Regions from separate parts of the Paenarthrobacter sp. RAF54_2 genome, predicted to be linked through region 2. Evidence: riboswitches for the same ligand, from Rfam matches in the RefSeq annotation. Region 2 holds a riboswitch; each other region holds the start of a gene.
What was found. A riboswitch is a leader RNA that binds a small molecule or an ion and turns the genes downstream of it on or off. The one in region 2 is predicted to bind thiamine pyrophosphate.
Positions count from the first base shown of each region.

Region 1: it holds a riboswitch for thiamine pyrophosphate, as region 2 does, so the genes downstream of both, AB4Y87_RS20620 (bifunctional hydroxymethylpyrimidine kinase/phosphomethylpyrimidine kinase) here and thiC (phosphomethylpyrimidine synthase ThiC) in region 2, are expected to answer to the same signal.
Region 3: it holds a riboswitch for thiamine pyrophosphate, as region 2 does, so the genes downstream of both, thiO (glycine oxidase ThiO) here and thiC (phosphomethylpyrimidine synthase ThiC) in region 2, are expected to answer to the same signal.

Region 1 covers NZ_JBFRDV010000024.1:3,656-15,579, reverse strand. Annotated here, with positions in the region: gene AB4Y87_RS20625 (Rne/Rng family ribonuclease) at 1-2,333, shown strand, start outside; TPP riboswitch at 2,480-2,577, shown strand; gene AB4Y87_RS20620 (bifunctional hydroxymethylpyrimidine kinase/phosphomethylpyrimidine kinase) at 2,569-4,119, shown strand; gene rplU (50S ribosomal protein L21) at 4,497-4,805, shown strand; gene rpmA (50S ribosomal protein L27) at 4,865-5,128, shown strand; gene obgE (GTPase ObgE) at 5,262-6,848, shown strand; gene proB (glutamate 5-kinase) at 6,838-8,016, shown strand; gene AB4Y87_RS20595 (glutamate-5-semialdehyde dehydrogenase) at 8,013-9,377, shown strand; gene AB4Y87_RS20590 (hypothetical protein) at 9,460-9,699, shown strand; gene nadD (nicotinate-nucleotide adenylyltransferase) at 9,704-10,390, shown strand; gene AB4Y87_RS20580 (hypothetical protein) at 10,398-11,549, shown strand; gene rsfS (ribosome silencing factor) at 11,608-11,924, shown strand, end outside.
Region 2 covers NZ_JBFRDV010000006.1:448,221-460,144, forward strand. Annotated here, with positions in the region: gene AB4Y87_RS08610 (glucose-6-phosphate dehydrogenase) at 1-930, opposite strand, end outside; gene ffh (signal recognition particle protein) at 1,102-2,679, shown strand; gene AB4Y87_RS08620 (alpha/beta fold hydrolase) at 2,788-3,510, shown strand; gene thiC (phosphomethylpyrimidine synthase ThiC) at 3,493-5,352, opposite strand; TPP riboswitch at 5,348-5,455, opposite strand; gene AB4Y87_RS08630 (amidohydrolase family protein) at 5,531-6,625, shown strand; gene AB4Y87_RS08635 (VOC family protein) at 6,692-7,564, shown strand; gene AB4Y87_RS08640 (hypothetical protein) at 7,686-8,138, shown strand; gene rpsP (30S ribosomal protein S16) at 8,328-8,747, shown strand; gene AB4Y87_RS08650 (RNA-binding protein) at 8,749-8,991, shown strand; gene rimM (ribosome maturation factor RimM) at 9,123-9,677, shown strand; gene trmD (tRNA (guanosine(37)-N1)-methyltransferase TrmD) at 9,678-10,487, shown strand; gene rplS (50S ribosomal protein L19) at 10,753-11,106, shown strand; gene lepB (signal peptidase I) at 11,188-11,862, shown strand; gene lepB (signal peptidase I) at 11,863-11,924, shown strand, end outside.
Region 3 covers NZ_JBFRDV010000006.1:106,135-113,066, forward strand. Annotated here, with positions in the region: gene AB4Y87_RS07085 (DEAD/DEAH box helicase) at 1-554, opposite strand, end outside; gene AB4Y87_RS07090 (RNB domain-containing ribonuclease) at 841-2,325, opposite strand; gene AB4Y87_RS07095 (ferritin-like fold-containing protein) at 2,367-3,035, shown strand; gene thiE (thiamine phosphate synthase) at 3,081-3,764, opposite strand; TPP riboswitch at 3,792-3,909, shown strand; gene thiO (glycine oxidase ThiO) at 3,902-5,149, shown strand; gene thiS (sulfur carrier protein ThiS) at 5,146-5,382, shown strand; gene AB4Y87_RS07115 (thiazole synthase) at 5,387-6,184, shown strand; gene AB4Y87_RS07120 (4a-hydroxytetrahydrobiopterin dehydratase) at 6,216-6,560, shown strand; gene AB4Y87_RS07125 (hypothetical protein) at 6,646-6,932, opposite strand, start outside.

The sequences.
Region 1 (11,924 bases), on a different contig from region 2:
ACGATGACCCGCCCAACACGGTGACCCGTGTCCGCGCGCCCCGCCCGATCACTGAGACGGCCCCGTCAAACCGCGTTACCAGCGTTAAGGGTTCCACCAGGCTTGAGGCCAAGAAGCAGCGCCGCCGCGAATCCCGCGAGACCGGACGTCGCCGCCAGGTGATCACCGAGGCTGAGTTCCTTGCCCGCCGCGAGTCCGTGGATCGCCAGATGATCGTCCGCCAGCGCGACGACAGAATCCAGATCGCGGTCCTTGAAGACGGCGTCTTGGCCGAGCACTTTGTGTCCAAGACCCAGCAGGACTCCCTCATTGGCAACGTGTATCTGGGCAAGGTCCAGAATGTTCTGCCTTCCATGGAGGCTGCTTTTGTTGACATCGGACGTGGCCGCAATGCGGTGTTGTACGCCGGTGAAGTGAACTGGGATGCAGTCAACCTTGAAGGCCAGCCGCGCCGGATCGAGAATGCGCTGAAGTCCGGCGATTCCGTCCTGGTGCAGGTCACCAAGGACCCCGTCGGCCACAAGGGCGCCCGCCTTACCAGCCAGATTTCCCTCCCGGGCCGCTACCTTGTGTACGTGCCGGGCGGTTCCATGACCGGTATCTCGCGCAAACTGCCTGACGTGGAACGCAACCGCCTCAAGCGCATCCTCAAGGATCGCTTGCCGGAGAACGCCGGCGTCATTGTGCGCACAGCCGCTGAAGGTGCGTCCGAAGAAGAACTGACGCATGACATCAACCGTTTGCGCGCGCAGTGGGAAGGCATTGAAGGGCAGGCGTCCTCCACGAAGGTGCTGGCTCCGGAACTGCTTTACGGCGAACCGGACCTCACCATCAAGGTTGTCCGGGATGTCTTCAACGAAGACTTCTCCAAGTTGATCGTTTCCGGGGACGACGCCTGGGACACCATCGAGGCTTACGTTACGTACGTGGCTCCCGATCTGGTGGGCCGCCTTGAGAAGTGGACCAAGGACCAGGACATTTTTGCTGCCTGGCGGATCGACGAACAGATCCACAAGGCGCTGGAACGCAAGGTTTTCCTGCCGTCTGGTGGTTCCCTTGTCATCGACCGCACCGAAGCCATGACTGTGGTGGACGTCAACACAGGTAAGTTCACCGGCAGCGGCGGAAACCTGGAAGAAACCGTCACCAAGAACAACCTTGAAGCAGCCGAGGAAGTTGTTCGCCAGCTACGCCTGCGCGATATCGGTGGCATCATCGTCATCGACTTCATTGACATGGTCCTCGAATCGAACCGTGACCTGGTGCTCCGCCGAATGGTGGAATGCCTGGGTCGTGACCGCACCAAACACCAAGTGGCCGAAGTGACATCGCTGGGCCTGGTGCAGATGACCCGCAAGCGCATGGGCACCGGCCTGCTCGAGGTATTCGGTGAGCAGTGCGAGCACTGTGCCGGACGGGGTGTCGTCACCCATGATGAGCCGGTGGAGCACCGACGCGCCAACGTCGTTGCTGCCGAGCATCACCGCCCGCACGTCGAACCCCAACAGCCTGCTGCACGCACTGATCGTAAGCGCCGCCGTGGCAAGGGTGGGGGACCGGCAATGGCCGAAGTGCCTCCTGCAGTCCACAGCACGCCGGCCGCCCCTGCAGCTCCTGCGACCACGGAGTCCGTGGACCCGGTCCGCCAGGCGAAGGCTGAGGCGACCAGGGCAGCTCTTGCCACGATAGCCGCTGCAGCACATGCCGCCCACCTGCACGATGACGAGGTTCACCGCGCGGAGGAGCAGGCCCGTGCAGCAGGTCAGCAGGGTCACACCGATGGATCTGCCCTTGAGGCTGCAAGCGGCGAGGCTGGCGTTCCGGCTGCACCTGATACCGCCAGTCATGAGGCTGCGGTTCGGGAAGCGCGCGCCACTCCTGTTCTGCGTTTCGGTGGCGAAGAAGTGGCTCTTCCGTTTGTGGAACACCATGAGGAACCAACTGCTGGCAAGCCGGCCATGAGCCTGGACCTGCTGGCCGAGGCGTTCTCGCACCTTGGTGCCGCACCTGCTGCGGAGGAAGAGGCCACGGCTTCGGTTTCCGAACCTGCCGCTGCTTCCGCCGTTTCCCCTGCCAGTGCTTCTGCCGGCACTACCGATGAGCACGATCATTCGTTGCGTTCCCGTGGTCGTCGTGGCCGGAGGAACCGCAGTGCCAGCAGGGCGCAGGGTGCCGCAAACGAAACCAGTGTGGAACACCACGAGGTAACTGCTGCTGCCGCAGGCGGATCTGCCCATGAGGCCAAGGCGCCGGCAGCGGAAGAGCCCGCCAAAAAGAAGGTAGCGGACGAACCCATCATCCTTGGGGTGGGAGTTCCCGCTTCCGAGCTGTAGGCAGGGCAACCTGCCACTATGCAACCAAAGAGTCCCGCAGCATCCGTTTACGGCGGATACTGCGGGACTCTTTTGTTTGCCGCCAGTCACATCGATTCCCCGAAGCTGTCCGGTTCCCGGGGCGAGGGGCTTCCGGGCTACGCTAGGAAACTGACACGGGGTGCCGGGCACGGGCCAGGCTGAGATCCAGACCCGTTGAACCTGTCCGGTTAGCACCGGCGAAGGGATGTCCACCATGGCTTCATCGTCGAATTCCGCTGTCTACCCTGTCTACGCCGCGGGTATGGGAGCAGTCCCGGCCCGGCCACATCCGAGGGTGCTCAGCATTGCCGGCTCGGATCCTTCTGGCGGCGCCGGAATCCAGGCAGACTTGAAGAGCATCGCAGCGCACGGGGGCTATGGCATGGCTGCCATCACGGCTTTGACGGCCCAGAACACGTTGGGTGTCAGTGCAATCCATGTTCCGCCCGTCGAGTTCCTGCGTCAGCAACTGGACGCGATCAGCAGCGATATTGAGATTGATGCGGTCAAGATCGGGATGTTGGGTGATGCGGCCGTCATCGACGAAGTCCGCAGTTGGCTCGAAGAGGTGCGTCCCGCCGTCGTGGTCCTTGACCCGGTGATGGTGGCCACCAGCGGCGACCGCCTTCTGCGGGAGACCGCTGAAACTGCGTTACGCAGCCTCCTGCCGTTGGCGGATCTCGTCACCCCAAACCTTCCCGAGCTGGCGATGTTGCTGGGGGAGCCCGAAGCCCCCGACTGGGCTACGGCGCTTGACCAGGGTAAACGCCTGGCTGCTGAGTGTGGAACGACGGTTTTGGTAAAAGGCGGCCACTTGGCAGGAAACGACTGCCCGGATGCACTGGTCAATACGAGCGGTTTGCTGCGACAGGACGTCATCGAGGTGCCTGGGCCCCGCGTTGATACCAGGAACAGCCACGGAACAGGGTGCTCGCTCTCCTCGGCGTTGGCCACAGTCCAGGCCCGCAGGGGCGATTGGGAGGTATCACTCCGCGAGGTCAAGCCGTGGCTGCTGCAGGCCCTCGCGGCGGCCGACGGGCTCGAGGTAGGCAAGGGCAGCGGGCCTGTCCACCACTTCCACCACATGGAGCCAGCGCTGAATCCTGCCGGGAAATCCGGCGACTTTGCCGCCCGGCTGTGGGCCGAAGCTGCACCGGAATTGGACGCAATTTACGGCCTCGCCTTCATTCAGGGCTTGCAGTCCGGGCGCCTCCCGGAGCCCCAGTTCAACTATTACCTCGCCCAGGACGCCATCTACCTGAACGGCTACTCCCGGGTTTTGGCGCGGGCAGGTGCACTTGCCCCCACTGAAGAAGAGCAGCTCTTCTGGGCAAAGTCATCGCAACTTTGCCTTGAAGTGGAGTCCGAGCTCCATCGGAACTGGCTGAGCACGCGCTCGGCCTCAACACAGACCGGACCCGTGACAAGGTCGTACGTGGACCACCTGCTGGCCACATCAGCCTCGGGCAGTTACGCCGTGTTGCTGGCGGCAATCCTGCCCTGCTATTGGCTGTATGCGGAGGTAGGACAGCAACTCCACGCCGCCTATGTGGACGCCGGCGCCCCCAGCGAGCACCCGTACGCCGCCTGGCTGACGACGTACGCGGACGAGGAGTTTGCTGCCGCAACCCGGAAGGCGATCGACTTTACTGATGCCGCGGCAATTAGCGCCTCCACCCAGGAACGCGGGGCCATGGTTGAGGCCTTCGCCCAGTCTTGCCGCTACGAGACAGCCTTCTTTGATGCACCCCGGCTCTTCGCCTGAGCAGGGCCTCCGGGGTTGGCGGCTGGGCAATTCCACAAAAATCCAGCGCGTCGTCGGCCAAATCGCAGTATTACTCCACAAACCCTGTAGGCTGTATGGGCACGGTGCCGGGAGAGTCCGTTACAACTGGTGATGCAAGTCACCCGATAGCCTCCGGACGCGGCCTCATTTGCAGCTGAAGGTCAAACTAGCGTAATCTTGATCTTCGGTGCTTACGCCAACACTTGGGTTATGCCCCTTGGAATTGTTCATGGGATGACTCGCGGGCTTCGATCAGAAGTCCACGGCGTTGAGGCACAGCGCGAACCAAGCCTGATTCCGGTTCAAGGTTCCGCACGCAAATTTAGTAAGAAACGTCGAGAGAAGTGAGTACCCAAGTGGTGTACGCGATTGTCCGCGCAGGCGGCCGCCAAGAAAAAGTTTCCGTTGGAGACTACGTAACGCTTAACCGCGTCCCCGGTGGAGCCGGCAGCACTCTTGAGCTGCCCGCCTTGCTCCTGGTTGACGGCGACAAGGTCACGTCCGCTGCTGCGGACCTGGCCAAGGTCACGGTCACGGCTGAGATCCTTGAGGACCTTCGCGGTCCCAAGATCGTCATCCAGAAGTTCAAGAACAAGACCGGCTACAAGAAGCGCCAGGGTCACCGTCAGGAACTGACCAAGATCAAGATCACGAGCATCAAGTAACTTCCGTTACTCTGTTCAGATTTTCAGTTTCCCCAGAAATTTAGAGGCAGGCATTTCACATGGCACACAAAAAAGGCGCGAGCTCCACTCGCAACGGTCGTGACTCCAACGCACAGCGCCTCGGCGTCAAGCGGTTCGGTGGCCAGGTAGTTTCCGCAGGCGAGATCATCGTTCGCCAGCGTGGAACCCACTTCCACCCCGGTGCAGGCGTCGGCCGCGGTGGCGACGACACCCTGTTCGCACTCGAGGCCGGTGCGGTTGAGTTTGGTACTCGCCGCGGCCGTCGCGTAGTGAACATCGTTGCTGCTGCAGCTGCAGAGTAACAACAAGTTCTGAACCGGTGGAGCGGGCCAAACGGCCCGCTCCACCGTTCTTTTAACCGCATTACAATCGATTAGGGCGTCTATGGCGCTCTGATTTATGCAACAGCGCTGGCAACAGCAAGAGGAGATTCACGTGGCGAGCTTTGTAGACCGGGTAGTCCTGCACGTATCCGGCGGAACCGGCGGCCACGGCTGTGTCTCTGTTAAGCGCGAAAAGTTCAAGCCACTCGGCGGACCCGACGGTGGCAATGGTGGCAATGGTGGCGACGTCATCCTTCGGGTGTCGGCGCAGACCACCACCCTGCTGGATTATCACCACGCCCCCCACCGCCATGCCACCAACGGTGGCCCGGGCATGGGCGATTGGCGCGGCGGCAAGAACGGCGAAACCCTGATCCTTCCCGTGCCGGACGGCACTGTGGTGAAGACCAAGGACGGCGAAGTCCTGGCCGACCTCGTTGGCGAGGGCACGGAGTATGTTGCGGCTGCAGGTGGCCAGGGAGGCCTCGGAAACGCCTCACTTTCCTCCCAGAAGCGCCGCGCGCCAGGCTTTGCGCTGCTTGGCATCGAGGGCGAATCCAGCGACATCGTCCTGGAGCTGAAGTCCATCGCCGATATCGCCTTGGTCGGATTTCCGTCCGCAGGAAAATCCAGCCTCATTGCAGCGATGTCAGCTGCCCGGCCCAAGATTGCCGATTACCCGTTCACCACCCTCATTCCCAACCTTGGCGTCGTCCAGGCCGGCGACATCCGCTTCACCATCGCCGATGTTCCCGGACTGATCGAGGGCGCCAGCGAGGGCAAGGGCCTTGGCCACAACTTCCTGCGCCACGTCGAGCGCTGCGCAGCACTGGTTCACGTCCTGGACTGCGGAACTTTGGAATCGGACCGTGATCCCCTCTCCGATTTGGCCATCATCGAGGCGGAACTGGAAAAGTACGCCGTTGACATGAGCTATGCCGGCGTCGACGGCGAAGTTGTGCCGTTGAACGAACGCCCCAAGCTTGTTGTCCTGAACAAGGTGGACCTCCCTGACGGCAAGGACATGGCTGAGTTCGTTCGTCCGGAACTCGAATCACGCGGCTACCGGGTCTTCGAAGTCTCGGCCACCAGCCATGAAGGCCTGCGCCAGCTTGGCTTCGCAATGGCAGAGATCGTCAAGGTAGCACGGGATGCGGTTGAGACCGCGCCTCCCAAGGTTGCCCCGCCTATCCTTCGTCCGCGCGCCGTCAACGAGAGCGGCTTCCGCATCCGCCGCGAGGAAAAGAATCTCGAACCGTTGTTCCGCGTCCTTGGCGAGAAGCCTGTCCGCTGGGTCAAGCAGACCGATTTCACCAACGAGGAAGCCATTGGCTACCTGGCTGATCGTCTGGCCAAGCTTGGCGTCGAGAATGAGCTTTTCAAGGTTGGTGCCAAGCCTGGCGATACCGTGGTCATCGGTGAGGACGATGGCGTGGTCTTCGACTGGGAGCCCACCATGATGGCCGGTGCCGAACTGCTGGCTACTCCCCGCGGTACCGACATCCGCGTTGCCGACATCGGCGACCGTCCCACCCGTTCACAGAAGCGCGATGAACAGCTTGAGCGCCGCGAAGCCAAGGCCGCTGCCCGCGCTGAACTGGAAGCCGAGCGCAAGGCGGGCATCTGGACTGAGTCCGTCAGCCGCCGTCGTGCGCAGCCTGTGACGGAAGGCACCCTGGATACCGGTGATGACGACTAGGACCATCGAAGTTCCGAACGAAGAGGTTCTTGAGCGCCAGGCCCTGGCCACCGCCAAGAGGATTGTGGTCAAAGTGGGCTCGTCCTCGCTGACCAGTATCAAGGGTGGCATCTCCGAAAAATCGCTGACGTCGCTGGTTAATGCGCTGGCGGACAAGCGAAACGCAGGCACTGAAATCATCCTGGTTTCTTCGGGTGCTATTGCAGCCGGCCTTGCTCCGCTGGGGCTGGCCAAGCGCCCGAAGGATCTTGCCACCCAGCAAGCCGCGGCAAGCGTGGGCCAGGGCCTGTTGATGGCGCGCTATACGCAAGCTTTCAGCGCTCACGGCGTCACGGTCAGCCAGGTCCTGCTGACGGCTGATGACCTCATGCGCCGGACGCAGCACACCAACGCTTTCCGGGCCCTGGACCGTTTGCTGAATCTTGGCGTCGTTCCCGTCGTCAATGAGAACGACACCGTCGCGACCCACGAGATCCGTTTTGGCGACAACGACCGCCTGGCGGCTTTGGTGGCCCATCTGGTCCGCGCCGACGCGCTGGTGTTGCTCTCTGACGTCGATGCCCTCTACGATGGTCCGCCCTCCCATGGGGCCAAGCGGATCGCCTTGGTTCGCGGTCCGCAGGACCTCGAAGACGTGACCATCGGCAAGGCGGGTAAAGCAGGTGTGGGCACCGGCGGCATGATGACCAAAGTGGAGGCCGCTTCCATTGCCGCGGGCTCGGGCATCCATGCCTTGGTGACGTCCACGGCGAACGCTGCGGCAGCCCTTGCGGGGGAGGACGTGGGAACGTGGTTCGCCGTGAACGGCAACCGCAAGCCCGTTCGCCTGTTGTGGTTGGCCCACCTGGCAACGGTTCACGGGCGCTTGATGCTCGACGACGGCGCGGTGAAAGCCGTGCGCGACCGGCACAGGTCACTCCTTCCTGCGGGCATTTCGGACATCAGCGGTGATTTTGAAGCAGGCGACCCCGTGGAAATGGTGGCCTTGGACGGGACCGTCGTGGCGCGTGGCCTGGTGAACTATTCCTCGGAAGAGCTTCCCCGCATGCTTGGCCGCAGCACACAGGAGCTCGGACAGGCGATGGGCAGGGGTTACGACCGCGAAGTTGTTCATGTTGACGACCTCGTACTCCTTCAGGCCGTCCGCTCATCTAAACTTGGAACATGACTGAAGCGCTGACCCCTGACGCCCCTGTGATTTCCGACGTTACCGGTGCCGCCGGCCAGACGCCGGAGAGCCCTGTGGCAGGCGGCGTTCCGTTGTCACCGGAGGACGTCCAAACCGCGGTATACGCCATTGCAGACCGCTCCCGCAAGGCTGCCCGACGCATGGGACAGGCTAATCGGGCATGGAAGGATAGCGCACTGCGTGCCATCGGGACCGCCCTTCAGGAGCGCCGGAAGCACGTGCTGGACGCAAACGCGAAGGACGTCGCCGCAGGCCGTGCCAATGGTACGTCTGCCGCACTCCTGGACAGGCTGACACTGACACCTGCCCGCATTGATGGCTTGGTTGCGGCTTTGGAGAACCTGGCTGGCCTGCCGGATCCCGTGGGCAACGTAGTCCGCGGCCAGACCCTTCCCAACGGCTTGCGCTTGCGCCAGGTCAATGTCCCCATGGGCGTTGTTGCCGCTATTTATGAAGCGCGCCCCAACGTCACGGTGGATATTGCCGGCTTGGCACTCAAGAGCGGTAACGCCGTCATCCTGCGTGGCGGATCGGCAGCTGCGAACACCAACGAGGCCTTGGTGCAGATTCTTCGGGAAGCTCTGGATTCGGTAGGCCTGCCTGCCGATGCTGTGCAGACCGTGGACCAGTACGGCCGTGAGGGCGCCAACGTGCTCATGCGTGCCCGTGGCCGCGTTGACGTCCTGATTCCCCGCGGTGGACGGGACCTTATCCAGACTGTCGTGACCAACTCTGCCGTGCCCGTTATTGAAACGGGTGAAGGCAACGTGCATATCTTCATCGACGAATCAGCAAACGAAGAGATGGCCGTTGACATTCTTTTGAATGCCAAGACCCAGCGTCCCAGCGTTTGCAACACCGTAGAGACCCTCCTCGTCCACTCGGGCTCCACAGTGCTGCCTGCCGTTGCAGCCGCACTCCGCTCTGCCGGAGTCACGCTCCACGTGGATGACCGGATCGCCGCTGCCTTGGGCAAGGACGTGGAAACCGTTCCGGCCGACGACGACGATTGGGCCACCGAGTACATGGACCTGGACCTCGCTGTGGCCATGGTGGACAACCTTGATGATGCCGTTGATCACATCCGGAAGTGGACGACTGGACACACCGAAGCGATCCTGACGAACAACCTGGCCAACGCCGAAAGATTTATCGCTGAAATCGACTCGGCCGCCGTCATCGTCAATGCTTCCACGCGTTTCACCGACGGCGGTGAGCTCGGGCTCGGAGCAGAAGTGGGCATTTCCACCCAAAAGCTGCATGCTCGCGGGCCCATGGGCCTCACGGAACTCACCACAACCAAGTGGATCGTCCAGGGCGAAGGCCAGATCCGCGGCTAGCTACGCGGTAACATAGAACAGAAGTCCGGAACGGCGGGGAGTCCCGCCGTCGAAAATCCTTGAGAACCAACTAGGGGAGAAGATGCTGTTTCAGCAGATCGCCACGTCCATAGCAGCCCAAACAGAAGGCGGCCACGAAGCGCCCGCCCCGCTCTGGGCCGAGCCGTGGGTCTTCGGAGTCAGCATGTTTGCTCTCCTGCTGGTTTTGATGTTCGTTGCTCTCTCCTACACCAACCTCGGCAACCGTCACGAGGCTGTAGAAGAGCACTCGGATCCGCACCGCCAGCACCCGAACAAGCACACCCACAAGCAGGGCCACTAACATTATCGCCGCAACTCCGCGCGGGGAGTCGGAGCGCAGGCTCCGGCTGGGCGTGATGGGTGGAACTTTTGATCCCATCCATCACGGCCACCTTGTGGCTGCAAGTGAGGTTGCCGCCAAGTTCGATCTCGACGAAGTCGTTTTCGTGCCTACTGGCCAACCTTGGCAGAAGTCCAGCAAGCAGGTCAGCAAACCCGAGCATCGATATTTGATGACCGTGATCGCCACGGCATCAAACCCGAGGTTCACGGTGAGCCGGGTTGATGTTGACCGCCCCGGACCCACTTACACTATCGACACCCTGCGCGATCTAAGGGCCCAGCGACCCGACGCTGATCTGTTCTTCATCACTGGCGCTGACGCTTTGGCCCAGATTCTGTCCTGGAAGGACGTTGACGAACTCTGGTCTTTGGCGCACTTCGTTGGTGTCACGCGCCCTGGCCACGAACTGGACGGCATGGGCAGGGAAGACGTCAGCCTCCTGGAAGTTCCAGCTATGGCGATTTCTTCAACGGATTGCCGAACACGCGTAGGTGCGGGGAACCCCGTCTGGTACCTCGTGCCCGATGGCGTGGTGCAGTACATCGCCAAATATGGTCTGTACGCCGCACATTCCGGGACCGCGCGGCCAGGGACAGGGGAGCTGGCCCCCGCATTATCCGGATCAGACGACCAAGCACGTACTGAATGAGTTTTGAATGAGCAGCCAGGAACAGCGACCCATCCGCAGCAGGCGTGAGCTTCGCCGCGCCCGCGAAGAGAACCAGGAGCCGCAGGCCGAAGCTACACCACCCCAGGTAGTGGATGTAGCGGAGAATGCTGTAACTGGCCGTAATCGCCGTGCTGCTGACGCGCCTGTAGACGCAGTGGGTGCCGCCGCGCAGGAGCGGTCCTCCCAGATCCGCGCCCGCGACCGCGCTGCGCTGCGTACTATCAAAGAGCTCGCAGACAAGGAAGAGCAGCTCTCCGGCGGCGGCCCACCAACACGTCGCCAGCTTCGCCTGCAGCAACTCCAGGCAGAAGTAGCCACCTCTGCCAACCCCATTGTCCCCATACCTTCCGGAAAGCCAGCCGATAAACCGACTGACAAACCGGTTGCTGCCAAGGCCGCCCCAGCGCCTGATGCGGGCGCTAAGGGTTCCGACGACGATTCGCCAGCCAGCGCTGGTACCGCAGAATCTGAAATGTCTGTGGAGCAGGCACTCGCGGTACGTGAACTGATTGCTGCCCAGGTCCAGAATCAAACCGCCAAGCTTGAGCACATTGCCGAGCAAGATCCACTGGCTGTCGATCCTGAAGTCCTCGCCCAGCAGATTGCCCTTGCCGAGCGTGCTGCGGTGCTGAACAAGCGGGCCGCGGCCAAGCAGAAGCTTGCCGAACAGAACCAAGCCGAAGCAAAGGTGCCAGCTGCAGCCTCGGTAGGTCCGTCCACTGCCAACAACCTTGCCATGGTCACGCCACTGGAGTTCGTCAAGGTTCCGGGTATTGAACGCCCGGTCATGAAGCGTCCCAGCACCACATTCGTGCCGCTCGTGACGTCGTCGGGTCCCACGCTTGATACCGCGAAGGCCCCGGCCAGCGGAAAGGGCACACGTGGCCGTTCGGGTATTCTCGCGCGTGCCGAGGCTGTGGCAAGGAACGCGCGGAAGCGGCCTGTCGCCGTCGACGAACAGCTTGAAGAAACGCAACGCCCGCCGGTTTCTGCCAGTGCGGCCTATGGGCTTGACCCCCTGGACGCCAACACGGCCGGCTTGGCCCGGGCACAGCGCAACAGGCTGCTGCAGCTCGGCGTCCTGGCGTTGGGTGTTCTCGCGCTCATCGTCGGCATCATCATGATCACCAGCGGCTAGTTTCGCTAGAACCCGGCTAACGCCATTTACAGGCCACTGGCCACAACAAGGAGTCCCCGTGTCTGCACATGAACAATCCATCACTCTCGCCCGTCACGCCGCGCGTGCTGCGGCCGACAAACTGGCAGAGGACATCGTTGCCCTCGATGTCAGCGAACGTCTGGCCCTGACTGACATCTTCCTCATTGCCTCTGCGCCCACAGAACGCCAGGTCAACGCAATCGTTGATGGCATCGAGGAAGAGCTGATGAAGCAGGACCTTCGCCCGGTGCGTCGTGAAGGACGATCCGAGGGCCGCTGGGTGCTTTTGGACTACGCTGACATCGTCATCCACGTCCAGCACGCCGAGGACCGTGTTTTCTACGCGCTGGAGCG
Region 2 (11,924 bases):
GGCCAGGGTCTCAGTATTGCGGGAAGGATCGACGCCTTCCTCGGCGGTGTAATCGGGCACCGTCCGTGCCCCGAGGGTTCCTGCCGTATAACGGGCCCGGCGCGTTGAATCGTGGTAAGGGGCCTTGATGCTGCTGGCCCTCAGGACCGTAGCCACGGCGTCACGGAGGTCACGTTCATGAATGCTGGCTGGTGCATCGATAGCGATGAAGGCCATGATGTGCAGCAAATGGCTTTGGATCATGTCACGTAACGCACCGGCGCCGTCGTAGTAGCGTGCCCGTCCTTCAAGCGCGAGGTCCTCGTCGAAGACGATTTCCACCTTTTCGATGTGGTCGCGGTTCCACACAGGCTCAAGGAACCGGTTGGCGAACCGCAAGCCAAGTATGTTCAAGACAGTGGCCTTGCCCAGGAAGTGGTCCACCCTGTGGATGTGGTCCTCGGGCACCAGCGTGGCCAGGGTTTGGTTGAGTTCGCGTGCAGATTCGCTTCCGGAACCGAAGGGCTTTTCCATCACCAGGCGAGTACCTGCGGGCAATTGCTCGCGGCGCAGGACTTCACAGGCTTTCTGGCTGATGTGGGGCGGCAGGGCGAAATAGATAGCTATCGGCCCTTCCAAGTGTGCCAGGAGGTCCGCCAGGGGCCCATCGGCAGTCACGTCCACTTGGTGGTACTCGGTGGATGCTGCCACAGCTGCCAAGGCGTCGCGCCCACTTGCATCGGCGGCCTTTGACGCAGCCGCAAATGCTCCATTGACCCGTTCCTGCCACTGTTCGGGCGCCCAGGGGTCGGACCCGGCTCCCACCAGCCGCAACCCGGATGCCCGACCGGTGGCGAGCAGCCCTGCAAGTCCAGGGAGGAGCAGCCTGCCGGTCAGGTCACCGGAGGCGCCAAGGATAAGCAACGTTTTTACAGTTGTTTTGCTCGTCATTGTGCCAGCATGCCATCTTGCAGGTGCGACTTGGTACCCTAGATAGTCGAGTCCCTTGGTTGACGCAGATTTGTTGGGGTTGAGACAAATTTGTTGGGGCAAGAACAAGTCAAGACTCTGGCGTGCCGCACTGGCCGCCAATCGCAGACCATCGAAAGAAGTGCACGGCGCGTGTTCAATTCACTCTCTGACCGGTTGACAGCAACCTTCAAGAACCTCCGTGGCAAGGGCCGCCTCTCCGAGGCTGATGTCGATGCCACCGTCCGGGAGATCCGTCGTGCCCTCTTGGACGCGGACGTTGCCGTTTCGGTGGTCCGCGAATTCACGTCCCGCATCCGTGAGCGGGCTCTTGGTGCCGAGGTTTCCGGTGCGTTGAACCCGAGCCAGCAGATCGTCAAGATCGTCAATGAGGAACTCGTGGAGATCCTCGGCGGTGAAACCCGGCGCATCCGCTTGGCCAAGACCGGCCCCACCATCATCATGCTGGCCGGCCTCCAGGGTGCAGGCAAGACCACCCTCGCCGGCAAGCTGTCAAAGTGGCTGAAGGCGCAAGGCCACAGCCCCATGCTGGTTGCCTGCGACCTCCAGCGGCCCAACGCCGTAACGCAGCTTCAGGTTGTCGGCAAGCGCGCAGGCGTTCCCGTCTTCGCGCCGCACCCGGGAGCAACCTCGGAGCTGGATCACCCTGCTGGTGACCCTGTGGCGGTCGCCAGCGCAGGTGTGGAAGAAGCGCGCCAGAAGCTTCACGATGTCGTGATCGTTGACACCGCCGGCCGCCTCGGCGTGGATGCCGAGATGATGGATCAGGCACGCCGGATCCGTCAGGCGATCATCCCGAACGAAGTCCTCTTCGTCATCGACTCCATGATCGGCCAGGACGCCGTCAACACGGCCATGGCCTTTGACGAAGGCGTCAACTTCACCGGCATCGTGCTGTCCAAGCTCGACGGCGATGCCCGCGGTGGCGCCGCACTTTCGGTTGCGTCGGTCACGGGTAAGCCAGTCATGTTCGCGTCCACTGGTGAAGGCCTGGACGACTTCGAACTCTTCCACCCGGACCGTATGGCGTCGCGCATCCTGGACATGGGTGACGTCCTGACCTTGATCGAACAGGCTGAGAAGGCCTGGGACAAGGACGAAGCTGCCCGGATGGCGAAGAAGTTCGCCGACCAGGAAGACTTCACCCTGGACGACTTCCTGGCCCAGATGCAGCAGATCCGCAACATGGGTTCCATGAAGAAGATGCTCATGATGATGCCGGGTGCCCAAAACATCCGCCAGCAGCTGGAGAACTTCGACGAACGTGAAATCGATCGCGTTGAGGCGATCGTCAGGTCCATGACTCCGCATGAACGCGTTGCTCCCAAAATCATCAACGGCTCCCGCAGGGCCCGCATTGCAAAGGGTTCAGGTGTGCACGTTTCGGAGGTCAACGGCCTCCTGGAGCGCTTCGCCCAAGCCCAGAAAATGATGAAAAAGATGGCCCAGGGCGGCATGCCCGGCATGCCGGGCATGCCTGGAATGGGCGGCCCAGGCGGCGGCCGCAAGGGTGGCAAGAACGCTCCCAAGAAGAAGGCGCGCTCCGGCAACCCGGCAAAGGCGGCCCAGGAACTCCGCGAGGCTGAGGCCAAGCGTGCCAACGCGGCCTCGGCAGCTCCGACGGGTGCGGCGTTTGGTCAGGGCGCTGCGGACTTCGATCCGTCCACGCTGAACCTCCCCAAGGGCTTCGAGAAGTTCCTGGGTAAGTAAGCGGAACCTCCGAATCAATACTGTGACAGCTGGCGCCGTTGTGAATGTCCATAACGGCGCCAACTGCTTTTTGGCTGGGATGTCAGAGCTCTGGACTAGGGTGAATCCATGCACAAGCAGCGCGTAGTCTTCGTCCACGGACTGGGGAGCTTTGGCGCCTCGGCATGGCCCAAGCAGCACGGTATGGCCCTGTCGTATGACGCACTTTTCCTCCGCCGGCACGGCTTTGATCCCGTGGCTGAACCGTTGGAATCCGACGTCGCTGCGGATGTAGGCATCGTAGTGGCTTCGCTGGTGGATTCTGGTGGAGGCCATGTGGTGGCGCATGAGCAAGGTGCAATTTCTGCCATGCTCGCAGCAGTTGAACGCCCGGACCTGGTGCACTCGCTGACACTTGTTGAACCGGCTTGTTTATCCTTGACGGCCGAGCTGCCTGCCACGACATTCCATCGTTCGCTCATGGAGCCGCTGTTTGAGGTGCGGAGCAAGGTTAAGGACGCCGACTACGAACGCGAATACTTCAGGCGTGCATTTTCGGCCGAAGCCAGCGGGCTGGACACACCCGAAGCGCGCCGTTCCGCACGTCGCCTCCGGCTTCAGGCGCCTCCTTGGGAGGCGCCCCTGCACATTGTTCCTGGCGTTCCTACCCTTGTCCTGACAGGCGGGTGGGAGCCACTGTACGAAGAAATCGCCGGGTACCTGGAGGACACCGGTGCCCTCCGACGCGTAGCAGCGGGAGGGCACCGGCCCCAGGACTCGGTAGATGGAGACCGGATTATTCGCTCTTTTGTAGCCGATATTGTCCGGACGAGGTCAGTTAAGGTTTCCTGACGCTGCCCTCTTGGTGGAGGACATCCGGGTAGTGGGAAGCTGCAGCTCCGGCAGGTACACCTTGCCGCCCGACGCCAGGAATTCTTCGCTCTTTTCCCGCATGCCGTCGTATATCCCTGCAATGGCGGCCTGCGCGTCGGCGGAACCGAACTCGTCCCTGATGTCTTGGCTGATGCGCATCGAGCAGAATTTGGGTCCGCACATCGAGCAGAAGTGCGCCGTCTTGGCAGGTTCGGCAGGAAGTGTTTCGTCGTGGAAGGCTTCGGCAGTAACCGGATCCAGGGACAACGCGAACTGGTCCCGCCAACGGAACTCGAACCTGGCCTTGGACAAAGCGTCGTCGCGTTCGTTTGCGCCCGGGTGTCCCTTGGCGAGGTCCGCTGCGTGCGCTGCGATCTTGTACGTGATCACACCGGTCTTCACATCATCCTTGTTCGGCAGTCCCAGGTGTTCCTTGGGCGTTACGTAGCAGAGCATGGCCGTGCCGTACCGCGCAATTTCCGTTGCGCCGATTGCCGAGGTGATGTGGTCATAGCCAGGAGCAACGTCCGTGACCAGCGGTCCCAAGGTGTAGAACGGGGCGCCTTTACAGAGTTCCTGTTGGCGCTCCACGTTCTCGCGGACCAAGTGGAAGGGAATGTGTCCGGGTCCTTCAACCATCACCTGCACATCGAATTCCCAAGCCCGCTGGGTCAGCTCGGCAAGCGTATCGAGCTCAGCGAACTGCGCGGCGTCGTTGGCATCGGCTGTTGCGCCCGGGCGCAATCCGTCGCCCAGGGAGAATGCGACGTCGTACTTGGCGAAGATTTCACAGAGGTCATCAAAATGCGTGTAGAGGAAGTTCTCCTCGTGGTGCGCCAAGCACCATCCAGCCATTATCGAGCCGCCACGGGAGACGATGCCTGTCACACGGTTTGCCGTCAAGGGCACGTACCGCAGGAGCACTCCGGCGTGGATTGTCATGTAGTCAACGCCCTGCTCGCATTGCTCGATGACCGTATCGCGGAAAATTTCCCACGTGAGTTTGTTGGCTTCGCCGTTGACCTTCTCCAGTGCCTGGTAAATGGGAACAGTGCCGATCGGAACGGGGGAGTTGCGGATGATCCACTCCCTGGTGGTGTGGATGTCGTCTCCCGTGGACAGGTCCATGACAGTATCGGCACCCCACTGGGTTGCCCATTGCAGCTTGTCAACTTCCTCGGCGATGGAACTGGTGACGGCGGAGTTTCCGATGTTGGCGTTGATTTTGACCAGGAAGGCCTTGCCAATGATCATGGGCTCGGACTCGGGGTGGTTGATGTTGTTGGGGATGATAGCGCGCCCGGCAGCCACTTCGCTGCGAACCAGCTCAACGTCGCAGTTCTCCCGCAGCGCCACAAACTGCATTTCCGGCGTGACGATGCCTTGCTTGGCATAGTGCATCTGGGTGACGGTTTTGCCTTCGACGGCGCGGCGGGGCACCGGTTGCGCCCCCTTCCACTCCTGGGATGCTGCGCCGCGGCGTACCGCTGATTTGCCGTCGTCGAGCAGGTTCCTCTCCCGCCCGGAGTATGCCTCGGTGTCTTCCCGGGCTTCGATCCATCGGGTGCGGAATGGCTCCAGGCCCACCACGGGATCGCTGCCCGGTCCGGCAGTTCGGTATACCTGCAGTGGTTCGTTCGCCTCACCGTTGGGGGAAGGCTCCAGAGCAATTTCCGTGACGGGGACCCGGATGCCATTCACGGGATCTTCCAGCCAAGCCAGCGAATGGGATTTCAGCGACTGTGTGACGGGTTCCGCCATGTTTTCGCTGTGGCTGATCTGGTTTTGGGCAGAGCTGTGCTGTGTTTCGGTGGTGCTCAAAGGATTACTCACTTCCTTCGCCGGCATTACCCGGACAGGTTCAACGGTCGCAGACTGCTTCAGTCCGATCTCAGCCCCTGCAGGGGCCCCCGTGTGGTCGTAGACGAAGCTACCACAGCTTCGATCGGGGTCCCAGTCATACGCGTCCGGGAGGTTGGTGGCACACTAGGCTTTTGCCATGGCCAACATCATCGAATTCACCGGTCCTGTGCTTGTGGCAGGAGACGACCAACGGCACGGGTTGTGGTCCGTCGATGGCAAACTGACGTTCGAACGCCCCCTTGCTCCACCCGATTCCGTGCTGGACGGATGGGTCCTTCCTGGTTTTGTTGACGCCCACTGCCACATAGGGCTTGGCGTCGGCGGAGCGGTTGATGAGCTGACAACTCTTGCCCAGGCGCAGGCCGACCTAAAAGCCGGCACGTTGTTGATCCGCGACGCCGGCTCACCAAGCGATACACGTTGGGTTCAGCGGCGGGACGACCTCCCACGGCTCCTTCGTGCCGGACGCCACATCGCCCGGAGCCGGCGTTATCTGCGTGGCTTGGGCCATGAAGTCGAGCCGGACGAACTCGTGGAGACGGTCCGCAAGGAAGCCCGGGACGGGGACGGTTGGGTGAAACTCGTGGGGGATTGGATCGATCGCGGTGTGGGTGACCTCTCCGCTTCCTTCCCTCGGAACGTCGTGAGGGATGCCATTGCGGCCGCCCACGACGAAGGAGCGAGGGTGACAGCCCACTGCTTCGGTGAAGACACCATTGATGACATGCTCGACGCCGGGATCGACTGCATTGAGCACGCCACCGGTCTTTTGCCCCGCCACATTCCCCGTCTTGTGGAGCAGTCCGTACCGATTGTTCCCACGTTGGTTAACATCGCGACTTTTCCGGATATCGCCGCCCAGGCTGCCCCGAAGTTTCCTGTCTACGCCCAGCACATGACCCGTCTTTGGGAGCGACGCCGTGAACGGGTGTTGGAGGCTTTTGAAGCTGGCGTCGGCATCTATGCGGGCACGGATGCAGGGAGCGTGATCAAGCACGGCAGGATCGCGGACGAAATGAAGGAACTTCACGACGCCGGCCTGCCGCCCACTGCCGTCCTGGGCGCCGCCACGTGGGGCGCGCGGAAGTGGCTGGGAGCCGAGGGCATCAGCGAAGGGGCAAGTGCCGACGTCGTGCTGTGCCGGGATGATCCAAGGAAGAACCTCGCAACTGTGGCGAGCCTGAACCATGTAGTCCTGCGCGGGAAACTGGTCCAACTAGGAATAAATTGAAGCTTCAAGTAATTTACATAGGTAGAACGTGCCGAAGGGCGGCCATCTATGAATCGGGAGCTTCACATGACGACGACATCCAACCAGGATCTCCTTCCTGCCGAACTCACCATGGGCACCGTCATGCTCAAGGTCGGCGATATGAGGGTGATGAGTGACTACTATCAGCGTGCCCTGGGCCTTGAGATCGTGGCCGAGCAGGATGGCGGGCTGTACCTGGGGCGCCTGGGCAAGCCTGTAGTCCACCTCGCTCCCGCTGCCRGCCTGCAGATTCCAGGCCGTGGGGAAGCCGGGCTTTTCCATACAGCCATCCTGTTCCAGGACCAGCCTTCCCTGGCGGCCACCATCGCCACGGCCGCAGAGTATGAGCCGCGCGCTTTTGTGGGCAGTGCCGACCATTTGGTGAGCGAAGCCTTCTATTTCACGGATCCCGAAGGTAATGGCATTGAGCTCTATTACGACAAGCCTCGCGCTGTCTGGCAGTGGGATGGCAAGAATGTGGTGATGGACAATGTTGCCCTGCCGCCCCAGCGTTTCCTCCAGCAGCACTTGAATGAGGCTGCCGTGACTGGCCAGCGGGAAGCAGTTGCCGGCGTCGGGCACGTGCACCTTCAGGTAGGCGACGTGCAGACTGCCCAGGATTTTTATGTGGACACCCTCGGTTTTGAGAGGACGGCGGGCTGGCACGGGCAGGCGTTGTTTGTTTCTGCGGGCGGCTACCACCACCACATGGCGATGAACGTGTGGAACAGCCGCGGGGCCGGGCCCCGCAGGGATACCCTGGGCCTGGGCGAGGTCCTGATCGAAGTTCCGACTGCCGATGATGTCGCCGCACTGGCTGACCGGCTGAAAGTTGCGTCCGTGGCGAACCGCCACACGGGCCTGGAGCTGCAGTTCGAAGACCCTTGGCGCAACAAGCTGCGCGTGGCAGTGCGCTAAGCACCCTGGCGGGAAGCGCCCTCGCGCTGGCTTCCGAATGCAGGGGCCGGGACTGCACTAGGCTGGGCATTGACCGTATTCGCCCCCTGGGCCGTTGCCGCCGCCCCGTCAGCACGAACGAATGAGAGCACTCTCCATGGGCTTTGCCGAAATTTTTGTAGCCACCCACGATGAAGCACTCAAGAGGGCAGCTGCCTTGGACCGGGGTGCCGACGTTACCGGCCCCGCCGTCAGGATCGATGGCATCACCGACTTTGAGGTCGAGCAACTGGGGGACCTTGCGGGCAAAGCCGTCCATGCTGCCGGTGCAGACTACGAGCTGGCGCTGGTGGACGTCACCAGCGACGCCCTCCTTGGCGTTCCGGAAGCGATGGTGAGGGCGCTTGCCGAGCTGCTGACGTATGAAAGCGAAGGCGACGGGAACGTTCTTGACGACGTCGCTGCGGCATGGGCTGAGCAGGACGAGATGCCTTTTGGTGCGGACCAATCGCGTCAGTACGTGCAGCAGCTGGCTTCCTTGGCCACTGACGTTGAGAAGGCGGAGCGTTCAGGACTCTACGTCTGGTCCGTCTAGCGCGTTGGGGTCCGGAGTGGCGTAAGTCGTAATTACTTCCGGCATCTGGCACAATGGTCAAGTACTTGATTGGCGCGGCCCCTCTCTCCGTGCCCAAATCTTGTCCTTTGGAACCCCCAAGTATGGCCCGCCCCACGGGTGCAGAACGTCGGGTTCAACCCCGTTTCAGAAACAGGAGTGACCACAAAAGTGGCCGTAAAGATTCGCCTTAAGCGCTTCGGTAAGATGCGCGCACCGTACTACCGCATTGTCGTCATGGATGCCCGCGCCAAGCGCGATGGCCGTGCCATTGAAGAAATCGGCAAGTACCACCCCACCGAAGAGCCGTCGTACATCGAGGTCGCTTCCGAGCGCGCCCAGTACTGGCTTTCCGTTGGCGCTCAGCCGACCGAGCAGGTTGCCGCGATCCTCAAGATCACCGGTGACTGGCAGAAGTTCAAGGGCCTGCCGGGCCAGGAAGGCACCCTGAAGACCAAAGCTCCGAAGGAAGCCTTCGTAGCCCCGGAGAAGGGTTCCGTCATCATTCCGGAAGCCATCACCAAGAAGGCCAAGAAGGACGAAGCCGAAGCTCCGGCCGAGGCTGAAGCAGAGACCACCGAGGCTGAGTAAATTGCTGGCAGAAGCGCTCGAGCACTTGGTCCGTGGGATCGTTGACAGCCCTGAGGATGTCAAGGTCAGTGCCAGGAACAACCGCCGTGGGGAATCCCTTGAGGTGCGCGTTCACCAGGAGGACCTCGGACGGGTGATCGGCCGTCAGGGACGCACCGCACGTGCATTGCGCACTGTGGTTGCAGCCTTGGCAGGTGGCGAGCAGGTCAGGGTCGACGTCGTCGACACCGATCGTCGCCGGTAACGCGCTCAGCAATACTTATCTTAGATCCGGCCCCTTCACCGAATATGGTGGAGGGGCCGGATTGCTTTATCGATCATTTCACTTCCGTTGCTGCCTGGCAGCGCGGGCACAACGAGAATTCAGAGGAACCCATGCAGCTCCAGGTGGCCCGGATCGGCAAACCCCATGGCATACGCGGCGAGGTGACGGTGCAAGTGCTCACCGACGCCCCCTCCGAGCGCTTCGTCGCTGGAACCGAATTCGTCGTGGAGCCGGCCACTGCGGGCCCGCTGACCATCCGTAGCGCCAGATGGAACAAAGACATCCTCCTGCTGGGCTTTGAAGAGATTGCAGATCGCAACGCCGCCGAGGCAATCCGTGGTGCGAAGCTTTTCATCGAAACCGAAGAACTCGATGACGAAGACGACGACGAAGGCTGGTATGAGCACGAACTCGTTGGGTTGGAGGCGCGGGTTGGCTCACAGGTTGTGGGCAAAGTTGCCGCGCTGACCACACTGCCGGTTCAGGACTTGTTGACGGTCAGGACGGAGGAAGGGAAGGAAATTCTGGTTCCCTTCGTCGATGAAATCGTGCCTGAGGTCAACATCGAGGACGGGTTCATTCTCATCACTCCGCCTGCCGGTCTCTTTGAAATCAACGATGACACGGCTGAGGAGTCCAAGGACGGCGCCGGGGATGATGCCTGAATGAGGATCGATGTCGTCAGCATCTTCCCTGAGTACCTTGCCCCGCTTGAACTTTCGCTGATAGGCAAGGCCCGCCAGGATGGGCTCTTGGAACTTAACGTCCACGACCTCCGGACGTTCACTACTGACAAGCACCGGACCGTGGACGACACTCCTTATGGGGGCGGCGCGGGCATGGTCATGAAGCCAGAGCCGTGGGCACAGGCGCTCGAATCCGTTGCCGGGCCTGGTGAGGGCACCAAACCTGTCCTGATTGTCCCGTCGCCGGCAGGGGAGAGGTTTACCCAGGCCCTTGCCTATGAGCTCGCCGAAGAGGAGCAGCTGGTCTTTGCCTGCGGTCGGTACGAGGGAATCGATGAGCGCGTCATCGACTGGGCGCACGAGCACTTCACAGTGAGGCCTGTCAGCCTTGGCGACTACGTTCTCAATGGCGGCGAAGTTGCTGTCCTGGCCATGGTTGAAGCAATCGGCCGTTTGCTTCCAGGCGTGGTGGGCAACCCGGAATCCCTCGTTGAAGAATCACATTCGGACGGACTCCTGGAGTATCCGGTTTATACCAAGCCATCCTCATGGCGGGAGCACGAGGTGCCTCCAGTCCTTCTGAGCGGCAATCACGGGAAGATAGCGCAGTGGCGGCGCCATGAACAGTTCCGCCGCACTGCCGAGCGCCGTCCGGATCTCCTTGAACACTTCGACGCCGGTCGGTTGAGTCGCGCGGACCGCAACGCACTCGCGGACCTGGGTTACGACGTCGTGGATGGTCGCCTGCGCCGCCGCACGGAAAGCAACACGTCACAAACGCGACTGTAGTACCCCGCTGGCCGCCGTCGGGCGTTGCGAGTCCGCATAGTTGGTCGGATGCTGCGGCATGTGGCAGAATTAACCCTTGTGTCTGCTGGGCCAGCACCTGCCACAGGGGGAGCGAAGCCAACAGCCGGACAACCCGGTGCCGCCAATCAGTGGTGGAACCGGACACTAAGAAACTTCGGCGGAGATTTCCGGTTGGCTTTGTGCCGCGGCCTTGTCTGCCGTAACCCAAAGTGGATGACCTGTGGCGTTCACCAGGAGTGGATTAATGCATATCCTCGATAGCGTAGATGCAGCCTCGCTGCGTAACGATGTTCCCGAGTTCCGCGCGGGTGACACCCTCAAGGTTCACGTCAACATCATCGAAGGCAAGAACTCCCGTGTCCAGGTATTCCAGGGCTTCGTCCTGGGCCGCCAGGGTGACGGCGTTCGCGAAACCTTCACCGTACGCAAGGTTTCCTTCGGTGTCGGCGTAGAGCGTACCTTCCCGGTACACTCCCCGATCATCGACAAGATCGAGGTCGTCACCAAGGGTGACGTCCGCCGCGCCAAGCTTTACTACATGCGCGCACTGCGCGGTAAGGCAGCGAAGATCAAGGAAAAGCGCGACTTCGCCAAGTAAGTCCAGCGACTTACGCAACGGGTCCAGGATTCGTGCCCGGTTCGTTCCGGAGCAATCCGCAACGCAACAGGGATACGAGTCATGGACACATCAGAACGCCGGCCCCGGAAACAGGGCTGGCGTTTTGTTTTGCTGGCATTGGTCCTTGCCGTAGCCATCAGCGGCCTGGTTCGCTCCTTGTGGATCGACGTCTACTACATTCCCTCCGAGTCCATGGAGCCGTTGCTTGGCACGGGGGACAGGATCCTGGTTTCGCGGACGGCATTCACCGCAGAGCCCATCCAGCGTGGAGACGTGGTTGTCTTTGATGGGCGTGGATCATTCGCCCCGCTCAGCAGCGGTAAGGGTCCTCTTGTCGACGCGATTGCAGCGGCGGGCCAATGGTTCGGGCTCACTGGGAGCGATACAACATACGTGAAGCGTGTCATTGGGGTTCCGGGTGACCACATTCGGTGCTGTTCCTCCGAGGGGCGCCTCACAGTGAACGGTCAGGTACTTGAGGAACCCTATGTGTACCCCGGGGACGAACCCAGCAAACAGAAGTTCGACGTCGTGGTCCCCGAGGACCGGCTCTGGCTGATGGGCGACCACCGATCCCGCTCTGCTGATTCCCGCGGATTGCTGGGAGCACCCGGCGGGGGAATGGTCCCGTTTGACCGGGTGATCGGCAGACCCGTCCAGATCATCTGGCCCCTTGATAGATTTGCAGAGGTGCCTCGCTCCGTGCAGGCCGAACCATCGAAGAACGGACAATAAATGCCGGACAAAGTTCCCGAGAATCCCGAGCGACACGACGACGACGCGCGGCTCTCGGACGG
Region 3 (6,932 bases), 340 kb from region 2:
AGGTGCTTCTGCTTGTAGAGGTCAATCAAACGGCCTGGCGTGCCGACAACTACCTCGACACCCTTCTGCAGGGCGTCAACCTGTGGCTCGTAGGCGCGGCCACCATAGATCGTGGCGATGCGGGCGTTGCGTTTACGGGATGCCGTCTGGAGATCATTAGCCACCTGTACCGCAAGCTCACGCGTAGGAACGATGACCAGGGCCTGCGGTGCGCCGGGGACGGCCAGCTTGGCGTAGCCGGGGTCATCCCGGCCTTCCACGCGCTGCAATGCCGGAATGCCGAAACCGAGGGTCTTGCCTGTACCGGTCTTGGCCTGGCCGATGATGTCGTGGCCGCTGAGGGCTACGGGCAGCGTCATGGCCTGAATGGGGAAGGGGTGGGTAATGCCGGCGTCGGCGAGGGATTCGACGATGTCAGCGCGGACGTTGTAGTCAGCGAACGATTTCTCTTCGATCTCGTGGGGCGTCTCATCAGAGATGATCGTTTCCTCGGGCTCGATGGATTCGGTGCCGGTGGCGTCCGTCAGGACTTCATGGGTGTGCAATTCACTCACAGGGAGTTTCCTTATTCATTTGGGCATTGGCGCTGCATGCTCAACGGGTGGCGGAGCCGTACCGGAGCACGAACGGGCGCGCAAGCTAATCCAGTGGAAGCCGATCGCGGGCTATCTAAGTACTGGCACTGGTGACCAGCGGGCACATCTCAAGATCGCGTAGGGGCGGGCTTGTTGAGTTCAAAAATTAACTGAATCAACGACCGGGCATCCATTACTACAGGGTCAGTCTATCCTCTGGGAGCCCTAAAGCCCGGATCGGCGGCAGTTCGGGTGCTGCGGGGCTTCAGGGGAGCAGGGTAAAACGGATCTCGCGGCTGGCGATATCGGCCTTCAGGAGTTGCACCCGGACCTTGGTGCCTGACTCCAGTTCGCCGTCACACCGGGCTGTGACGGCGGGTTCAGCGATCTGGATGATGCCGAACGGCCCATTGCCGTTTCCGTTTCCCCTTCCATTGCCATTGGGGGTCCCATTGGACGGCTTGGAACCGGAGATGACCACTGCATCGAACTCCTCGCCGATGTGGTTCGCCACGAGTGCAGCTTCCACGGTGTCCATGGCCAGACGCTCAAGCCGCCCGGCCAGTTGGTCGGATGATGCCATGATCTCGGGCAGGGATGGAAGTGCTTCACGCGCCCACGCCGGGATCTGGTGGCCGTTGCTGAGGGCCTCGCAGATCACCAGGACAAAGCGGTCGATGAGTCGGCGCAAAGGTGCTGTGGTGTGAGCATAGGGTGCGCCGATGGCTGACTGGATGACGTTTGGGGGAAGCTCACCATCGAAAGGCGTGTACCCTGCGCCGCGGAACAGCGTGCCCGCCGAGTGCAGGATGGCAAGCTGTTTGGGATCCGAAGCGTCAAGTGTCCGAAGGTACTCACCGTAGGTAACCTCGCCGTCCCACGGTTTCCCCAGTGCCTTGGTCTGGCGCTTGAAATGGAGCAGCGACCGTTCATCCGGCGCCGGCATGGTGCGCAGGATGCCCACTTTTCCATCGAGCATCAGTTGGGCCGCTGCCATTCCGGTCATGAGGGATATCTGCGCGTTCCAGTCCTCCACAGGCAGGGAAGGCGCGGCCACAATCCTGTAGCCCCCGCCGCCGGTCGCCTGGACGATTTCCTGCTCGGGCATGTTCAGGTTGGCGCCACCGCGCAGCCGTTCCAGTTCCACCCGCTTCAGGCCAACCTCCTTGAGGAGCTTCAGGACAGTTGGGGCTGTGCCGGCATCGATCTGTTCCTGGGCACCCTTGTAACTGAGCTTGGCGCGGCTGCGGACAGTGCCACGGGCCACCGACGTAGCGGATACCTCCGCATTGTGGTCCAGTTCGAAGTCCCACACGAAGGCGCTGCAGTCCTGACCAGCCAACAGGCTTCCGGCGTTCTCGCTGATCACTTCCGGGTGCAGGGGGATCCTCCCGTCAGGAGCGTAGAACGTTTGTCCCCGTTGCCGCGTCTCTGCATCGAGCGCCCCGCCGGGAGCAACAAAGGATGGCACGTCGGCGATTGCGTAGAGGACTTTGTAGCCGTCGCCGGCCCGTTCAATGAATACGGCCTGGTCCAGATCGGTGGACGTGGCTGGATCGATGGTCACGAACGGAATGTCCCTGAGGTCACGCTCTGGCAGTGTGTGGTTTTCTACTGCTTTCCGGGCTTCCGCCACGGCTTCGGCCGGATACTCGCCTGGGAGCTCCAGTTCGGTCCGAAGGGCTGCAAATGCCTCTGCGAGCTGGTCCGACGAGTCGTCGACGTTGGGCGAAATCCGATGATGTGACACGAAAATCAGGTTAGCCCGAAATCGCTGGATAGTCTTGGACCATGAGCCCTTCCTTGGACGATAATGCTCGCGTCCAGCGCCTCTCTTCGGAGCTGCTGGGAGCCATGGCGTACGGCGAGCTCTCGGCGTTTGGCCGGCTGTCTTTCGACTCCCGGTACGCTCCCACCCTGCACGACAGGGCAGTGTTGGCAAAGATTGCCGTTGGGGCTTACGGAAACTTTGCCTTGATCAGCAGCCGGCTCTCGGAGATGGGACTCGATGCCGAAGAGGCCATGCTTCCGTTCCAGCGCTCGTTTGACCACTTCCATGAGCGAACAAAGCCGGCGGACTGGTTTGAATCAGTCATGAAGGCCTATGTGATCGACACCGTGTCATCGGACTTTTACCGCATGGTCGCTTCGTACCTCGACGGCGGAACGCAACTCTTTGTCCAGAAGGTGGCCTCCGCCGACCAAGCCACGGAAGTATTACGCGTCCTCCTGCGCAGGGCCCTGGCTGATGATCCTCGCCTGGCATCGCGACTGGCTTTGTGGGGCCGCCGCCTCGTCGGTGAAGCGCTGACCCAGGCCCAACGCGTGGGCATGGAACATCCTCACTTGGGACCGCTGCTCAAGGGCGGCGGGGATGCCCGCACTGCAGTCAAGGTCCTTACCGCTGAACTTGCCGAGCGGCATGGTCGACGGATGTCCGGGCTCGGGCTCACGGCTTAAGAGACTTTCGCATATCCTCGGCTGCCGCCAGGGCGCCGGCGGTGATTATCCGGCGTCGAGCGCTTCCAGCAGAGTCTTTGCCGCCGCCGTCGGATCCTCCGCCTCAGTAATGGCCCGCACCACGACGATCCGGCTCGCTCCCGCAGCCACCACCTGTTCAATGTTGGTGAGGTCGATGCCGCCAATCGCGAACCAAGGGAGGAGGACCCCACCTACGGTCTCCGCATCCGCGCGCTTTACGGCTTCTGCGGCATATGTGACCAGATCCAGCCCGACTGCTTCACGGCCGGGCTTTGTGGGTGTTGCCCACACCGGACCAACACAGAAATAATCCAGTCCGCTCCTGCCAGGGGAGGCAGCGATAGCAGCGTCAACCTGTTCCGGCGTATGGGTGGAAAGGCCTATCACGGTGCGGTCGTGGAGGAGATGCCTTGCCGCGGGCAGGGGGATGTCTTTTTGCCCGATATGGAACACCGGAGCCCCGGAAATACTGGCAACATCGGCGCGGTCATTGACGGCCCACAGCCGTCCGTGCCGTTGGGCAACGTTGTGCAGAACCTCCAGGACTTCCAGTTCCTCTGCGGCCTCGAGTGTCTTGTCGCGCAGCTGGATGATGTCTACGCCGCCCTCAAACGCGGCGTCGACGAAGTCTTCAAAATCGCCCTGACGTTTGCGGGCATCGGTGCACAAGTAAAGGCGGGCAGTGGTGTGGACATCAGGCTGGGTCATGGAAACCAGAGTAGTTCCTCTAAACTGGGCACGTACTGCGGGAGCCGTGACAGCGTCATATGACCGTCCGGCTGAGAGGGCTTCAGCGCCGACCGCTTGACCTGATCCGGCTAGTACCGGCGTAGGGAAGGAAACACATGGCAGAATCCGGCCAAACCCCCTTGCAGGCAGACGTTGCAGTGGTTGGTGGCGGCATCATCGGCCTTGGCATCGCCCACGAAGCGCGCCGCCAGGGCCGCTCGGTGGTCCTCATTGATCCCACCCCCGCGGCCGGTGCGACGTTTGCTGCCGCCGGGATGCTGGCTCCGGTCAGCGAACTCCACTACCAGGAGGAAGACCTCCTGGAACTCATGCTGGAATCCTCCCAACTTTGGCCCCCTTTCATCCGGAGCGTCCATGGCGGCGAATCAGCCACCGGATACCGCACGACGCCGACAATCGCCGTTGGTGCCGACGCCGCCGACCGCCGCGCCCTCGCAGACCTCCGCACAGTCCAGCAGGCCGCGGGGCTGCACGTGGAGCCATTGTCATTGCGGGAAGCGCGCCAACGTGAGCCTTTGCTGAGTCCACAGATTTCCTGTGCCTTCGACATACCGGCCGATCACCAAGTGGACCCGCGGCGGCTTGCACGATGCCTCATGGAAGGGTTGGCAGCCCACGGACCAGGTGACGCAACGTGGGTTTCCGGAGCGGAGGACGGTTTCGCACTGCCGTTCCAAGCATCCCGTTTGCTCTGGGATGGGGACCGGGTCTCCGGCGTCAAACTGGCTTCTGGCACAGTCGAGGCCTCGGAAACTGTGATCGCCTGCGGGCTGGACGCGGCAAGGATCGGTAATCTCCCCGAAGGTCTCAGTCTTCCTCTGCGGCCCGTTTACGGTGACATCCTCAGGCTGCGCGTTCCCCACCACCTCCAGCCCCTCCTCACATCCACCATCCGGGGTATTGTCCGCGGGGTGCCCGTTTACATCGTGCCGCGGGACGATGGCACGGTGGTGATTGGAGCAACACAGCGCGAGGACGGACTATCCGCGTCCACCAATGCAGTCTCCGCCGGAGGCGTCTACCAACTCCTGCGGGACGCCCAAGTCCTGGTGCCTGCGGTGGCGGAGTTGGAACTGCTGGAAGCGACAGCCCGCGCACGGCCCGGCACTCCGGACAACGCACCATTACTGGGACGGGTTACCGGGCGCGCGGGCACCATCGACGGTCTCGTAATCGCAACCGGGTTCTTCCGCCATGGCGTCCTGTTGACGCCTGTGGCCGCCAGAATCGTCGGCGGGCTGATCAGCGGGTCAGTCGATCCCCGATGGTCCAACTTCACCCCTGATCGATTTACGGCAACGCCGGATCACCATCTCCAACCAGCAACCAAGGACACACCATGAACATCAAACTCAATGGCTCCGAACACGCCGTGGCGGACGACGCATCCGTCAGCACGCTCGTCAGCGCCATCACAGGCCGCATCCTGGACCACCGCGGACAGGCGGCCGACGGCGGCAAGCTGGGTGTCGCCGTCGCGCGCAATTCCGAGGTAGTGCCGCGCAGCCAGTGGGCCGCGACTGCGCTCGCCGATGGAGACGAACTCGAACTCGTAACCGCAGTCCAGGGAGGCTGAAAAAATGACAGTAGCAAAATCTGACATCCGCACAGATGCTTTGGTGATCGACGGCGTCGAATTCGGCTCCCGCCTGATCATGGGTACCGGTGGTGCACCGAGTCTTGACGGGTTGGGAGCAGCCCTTCTGGCTTCAGGAACGGAACTGACCACTGTGGCAATGCGCAGGTACTCACCGGCCGAGACAGGCTCACTGTTTCAACTCCTGCTGGATCACAACATTCGGGTCCTGCCCAACACCGCTGGCTGTTTTACTGCCAAAGACGCAGTGATGACCGCGGAGCTCGCCCGGGAGGCGCTGGAGACGGATTGGGTGAAGCTGGAAGTCATCGCCGATGAGCACACACTTCTTCCGGATGCGGTGGAACTCGTGGAGGCCACCGAACAGCTGGTGAACCGCGGCTTCAAGGTCTTCGCGTACACCAATGATGACCCTGTCCTGGCGCTGCGCCTGGAAAACCTGGGTGCCGCAGCAGTCATGCCCCTCGGCTCGCCTATTGGTACGGGGCTGGGCATCCTGAACCCGCACAACATCGAACTGATAGTGTCCCGGGCCTCTGTCCCGGTAGTGCTCGACGCCGGCATTGGAACCGCCTCCGATGCCGCGCTTGCCATGGAACTGGGATGCGATGCTGTCCTGCTGGCAACAGCCGTGACCCGTGCGCAGAACCCCGTGCAGATGGGGGAAGCCTTCAAACACGCGGTGATCGCCGGTAGGCTGGCCAAGCAGGCTGGCCGAATCCCGCGCCGGGAGCACGCCCTCGCGTCATCGGCCATGGAAGGCCGGGCAGAGTTCCTCTAAATGCAGAGTTCCTCTCAATGAAGGAGCAGTGGTGGCTGACAGGAAAGAGCCATTGACCCAGATCGCCGTGGAGACCGCCCTCAAGGGCCTTCCGGACTGGAAGCTCCAGGACGGCCTCGTGACGGTATTCAAAACCTCGACGGCGGCCGACGCCCTGGCGCTTATCGCCGCCATTGGCCGGATCGCCGAGGAACAGAACCACCACCCTGATCTTGACTGGCGTTACAACAGGGTGTTCTTGCGCTACGTTTCCCATGACGCAGGCGGCCAGGTGACCCAACGCGACATCGCGGCAGCCGCTGCCGTGAGCGAGGCCGCGGCCGCGTCCGGTGCCTTGGCGCAGCCGGATCGCTACCCGGGAGTTTCAACGGGATAGAAGAGGTTAAACGGTGCTGGCCATCACCCACGGGGTGGTGGCCAGCGTCGTTTAAAACTGAACAGTGCCTTAGAGTCTCAATGCCCTAGAGCCTCAGAGCTTTGGTGAGGGCGGCGGTGTCATGCTGGGTGCGCGTGCGGCCAAGAAAGAGCACAACGGCAATCGCGATAACCGTCCCCAACACGATAGGGAGGATCCAGGGGATCCAGGTCAGCCCGGGCTGGTAACCAAAGCCGGCCATGATGAAAGCTATCCAGCTCAGCACGCCGACGGTTGTCGAAACGCCCGCCGGTAATGCAATGCCGTACTTGCCGTGTCGCTTGTCATTTGCCCACACGATGAATCCTGTAGCGATGGTGGCAAGAACCACCA